2 regions of the Alteromonas sp. ABD4_190 genome follow, and region 1 is predicted to be linked to the other one. Evidence: predicted binding sites of a transcription regulator. Region 1 holds the regulator's gene; the other holds the start of a gene.
What was found. The regulator FNR, encoded in region 1, switches genes on or off when oxygen is low (the NO sensors DNR and NnrR bind a similar motif). The targets are predictions, from matches to a motif close to TTGATCTAGATCAA.

Region 1 (2,207 bases):
GGAAGGGATTAACTACTTCTCTGCCTTTCTTATCGGCTTAGCCGGCGGAGTTCACTGTGTGGGAATGTGCGGTGGAATTGTCGCTGCGCTAAGGATGGTATCGCCTAAAGGCGCTTCAGCACTACCCTATACCCTTGCCTATAACATGGGACGTATAGTGAGCTACACCATCGCCGGAGCAATAACCGGGGCGCTTGGCAAAATAGCCGCCGACTACGTGCCCCTTGCCAACTATGCCCTATCCTTGCTAAGCGGCCTTATGCTGTTGTTGCTGGCCTGTTATTTAGGCAAATGGTGGACGGGTTTAACGGTGTTGGAAAACGCAGGAAAAGGTTTATTTTCCAAACTGCAGCCATTATCTAAGCGTTTTTTACCTTTTAAAACCCCTTTTAGCGCTATTCCCTATGGTTTTATTTGGGGTTGGCTTCCTTGCGGGTTGGTGTATTCCACACTTACCTGGTCTCTCGCGGCGGGGAATGCGCTAGAAGGCGCTGCTATTATGTTCTTCTTCGGTTTAGGTACATTACCCACCTTGCTCGCCGCAAGCGCTGGTAGCCAGTATATAGTTCGATGTTTTCAACATAACCATGTTAGACAAATTATTGCAGGAATAATGGCCATATATGCCGCTTATCTTATTCATAGCGCAATCGTTTAAAAATGGGTGTATTATTGTCGGGTATTCTTTTACAGAGCGTGCATTATGAGCAAAGGAAGCCAATTTTCTATTCACTGTCAAAACTGTAGTTTCAGTCACCTGTGTTTACCGGTGGCGTTAAACAAAACAGAAATCGAATCTCTTGACGATATTATTGAACGCAAGAAGCCGCTTCATAAAGGTGACACGCTGATTCAAACTGGTGATAAATTCCGTTCTCTATTTGCAGTGAGAACCGGTTCATTCAAATCATTTGTGACTAATACCGAAGGTGAAGAACAGATTACCGGTTTCCACTTTCCTGGTGACATTATCGGTTTCGATGCATTAAGAGAGAACAAACACCAAAGCTACACCTCTGCGCTAGAAACAGCCATGGTGTGTGAGCTTCCCTACGAGACTCTCGACGAAATGTCAGTGCAATTTCCAAAGCTGCGCCACCAGATCATGAGCTTCATGAGCGCTGAAATAAAACAAGATCACGACATGATCATGCTTTTAAACAAGCGTACTGCAGAAGAGCGTTTATTATATTTTATCTCACATCTTTCTCAGCGCTTTGAGGAACGCGGCTTTTCCCATAGAGAATTCCACTTAACCATGACGCGCAACGAAATTGGAAACTATTTAGGCTTAACGATAGAAACCATTAGCCGTTTACTGAGCCGTTTTCAGAAGGAAAACATTATCAAGGTTGACGGTAAATTGATCTCTATTTTGGATTTTGATCGGTTAAATACCAAGTTAGAGGCGTTAAATGGCCCTAGCGTAGTCTGTAACGGTTAATTTATTCTTCTGGTATCTTTAGCGCGCTACATGCGCGCTTTTTAGTTTTAACCTTTAAAGTTTCACTGTATTCCCTCACTGGGTTACACGATATCCATCCATTGTGCGTTAAAGCTCCCGTAACATTCGAATTGGCCCTTTTTTTATCAACGAATTATTTAATCCTTGATCGAAAACAACTCACGTTTTTCTAAATGTCGTTTATAGTTAATGTAAACGGTTTTGAAACAATATCGATGTCGACAGCCATACAAAGCTTTGTAGTTGAGGAGACGTTATGATTGAGTGTAAACGAATTCTTGCCGTGGTGGACGCGGAACGTGACAACCAGCCTGCCCTAAGCCGTGCCTATGAACTTGCGTCAAAAACCGGCGCCACGGTTACCGCTATGATGGTGGTATATGATTTGTCTTACGATATGACAACCATGCTTAGCCCCGACGAACGTGAATCAATGCGCGATGCCGTTACAAAAGAGCACGCCAAATGGTTATCTGCCCAGCTAAAAGAACAAGGCTTTTCAGAGACCGATATTGTGGTTGAGTGGAACAACCGTACTTATGAGTCGATTATTTATTACGCCCTTAATAACCAAATTGACTTAGTGGTAAAAGCCACTAAAAAACATGACGACCTTGCCTCAGTGATCTTTACCCCTACAGACTGGCATCTAATGCGCAAGTGCCCACGCCCTGTACTGCTCGTTAAAGAACACGACTGGCCAGAAGGCGGTGAAATTATAGCTGCAGTAAACGTAGGCAGC
Region 2 (2,207 bases), on a different contig from region 1:
CAGTAGTAGTGTGATTTTGTGCGGCCTTCTATTTTTAAGCTATGCACGCCCATTTTGGTTAGACGGTCGACATGCTGAACGGCACGCAAGTCTTTTGAATTCATAATATAAGTGCCATGTTCGTCTTCAAAGGCAGGCATCAATTCGCCGGGCTTTTCTTTTTCCTCTAACATAAATGCATGAGTAGTTGGCGCGCCTTCACCAAGGGTGGGAATGACCGTTTGAGGTGCCGAAACGGCTTTATCAATTTCGGTGGCTTGAACGATATCACCGATTTCGTTTTCGCTTCCCGCCTTAACATCATAAGACCAACGACAAGCATTGGTACAAGTGCCTTGGTTAGGATCTCGTTTATTCATGTAGCCAGACAATAAACAGCGCCCGGAGTACGCCATGCAAAGCGCGCCATGAACAAACACTTCTAATTCCATGTCTGGCACTTGCTCGCGGATTGTTTCAATTTCCTCAAGTGAAAGTTCTCTCGATAAAATAACGCGCTCAATGCCTTGTTTCTGCCAAAACTTCACCGTGGCGTAGTTCACAGCATTGGCCTGAACACTTAAATGAATTGGCATGTGAGGGAATGCATCGCGCACCATCATAATTAGTCCGGGATCTGACATAATTAGCGCGTCAGGTTTCATAGCAATTACCGGCGCAATATCATTAAGGTAAGTGCCAAGCTTGCTGTTGTGAGGGGCAATATTACTCACCACGTAGAATTTCTTGCCTAGGGCATGCGCTTCTTCTATACCTATCGCTAAGTTTTCGAGGCTAAATTCGTTATTTCTCACGCGTAGCGAGTAGCGGGGTTGACCAGCATAAACAGCGTCTGCTCCATAGGCAAAAGCGTAACGCATATTGCGCAAGCTACCTGCCGGAGCAAGTAATTCTGGTGCGTTAAACGTTTGGTCGGAAAGTTTTAACGCTGAATCTTCACATTGAATTGAAGAACTGTTACGAGAAGAAGTGTTTGAAGTCATATATAAAAACCGCTACTAGACGCCTTTAACAAGGCGGCGGATTCTATAAGTACACCGTGAGGCCCTCAAGGCAAATCAGGCAAGGGGTTGATGGAGATCAAATTATTTCTGCATATTAGACTGAGCAGCAAGGCAATTGCACTAAGACAAATGTAGTGAGAACTTATAGCAAAATAATCAATCACCTTAATTGACGCACTAAAACGACGAATCACCATGGGCAAAAGCCGCCAGGTAGGGTAGGCTAGAAATTCACAATAATAAGGACTAACTGCATGCTGCAATTGAACATTTTTCATAAAGCGGCGCGACAAATAAAAGCCTCCGGCAAATCGGTTATTGCGATTACGGTATTGTTTGTTGTGTCTACGTCTTCAGCTTGGGCCGCGCTGCCAAGCATTGGTGAATTCACTAGCGATATGACCAAAAAAGACGGTCTAATTCCTGTTTACTATGACGATGAAAGTGACAAAGTGTATTTAGCGGTGCCAACAGGTAACGCCGAATATTTGTTTCAAAGCAGCTTGCCCTACGGTGTAGGCTCGAACGACATTGGCCTCGATCGCGGACAGCTTGGCGAAACCCGTTTGGTAAGCTTCGTAAAGTTTGGTAACAAGGTTTTATTAAAGCAGCATAACACCAAATATCGAGCGGCCCACGGCAGCGACGCTGAAAAGCAAAGCATTGATGAAGCGTTTGCTGATTCGGTTATTGCAGGTTTTATGCTGGTAGCGAAAAGCGATAACGCCAGCCTTATCGATTACACGCCTTTTTTATTAAGTGATATTCACGGTATCGGTAACCGCATGGCGCGCACCAATCAAGGTAGCTTTAGCGTAGATAAAATGCGAAGCGGGGTATACTTACCTAAAACCAAAGCCTTTGAAAAGAACACTGAGCTAGAAGCGTTAGTTACTTTTGCTGGCAAAAAGCCGGGTGAATACGTTCAGCAAGTTACCCCCGACCCAGAAAGCGTGTCGGTGCACTTACATCATTCCTTTGTGGCACTGCCTGACGACAACTATACGCCTAGGGAGTACCACCCATATTCAGGCTATTGGAAATTTAGCTATTTCGATTACTCAACACCTATTAGTGAACCTACTGAGCAGCGTTTTATTACCCGCCATCGCTTAAACAAGAAAACGCCCCATGCAGCAATGAGCGAAGCAGTGGAGCCAATTGTGTATTACCTAGATCCAGGTATCCCAGAGCCGGTGATGA

Region 2: the regulator FNR is predicted to act here: its motif matches at 1,071-1,084, upstream of trhP (prephenate-dependent tRNA uridine(34) hydroxylase TrhP).

The regions. Positions count from the first base shown of each region.
Region 1 is NZ_JBSWWN010000002.1:8,736-10,942, reverse strand. It holds gene ACXAFM_RS17660 (sulfite exporter TauE/SafE family protein) at 1-658, shown strand, start outside; gene ccoS (cbb3-type cytochrome oxidase assembly protein CcoS) at 1-12, shown strand, start outside; gene fnr (fumarate/nitrate reduction transcriptional regulator Fnr) at 704-1,444, shown strand; gene uspE (universal stress protein UspE) at 1,722-2,207, shown strand, end outside.
Region 2 is NZ_JBSWWN010000001.1:208,179-210,385, reverse strand. It holds gene trhP (prephenate-dependent tRNA uridine(34) hydroxylase TrhP) at 1-983, opposite strand, end outside; gene ACXAFM_RS01025 (zinc-dependent metalloprotease) at 1,259-2,207, shown strand, end outside.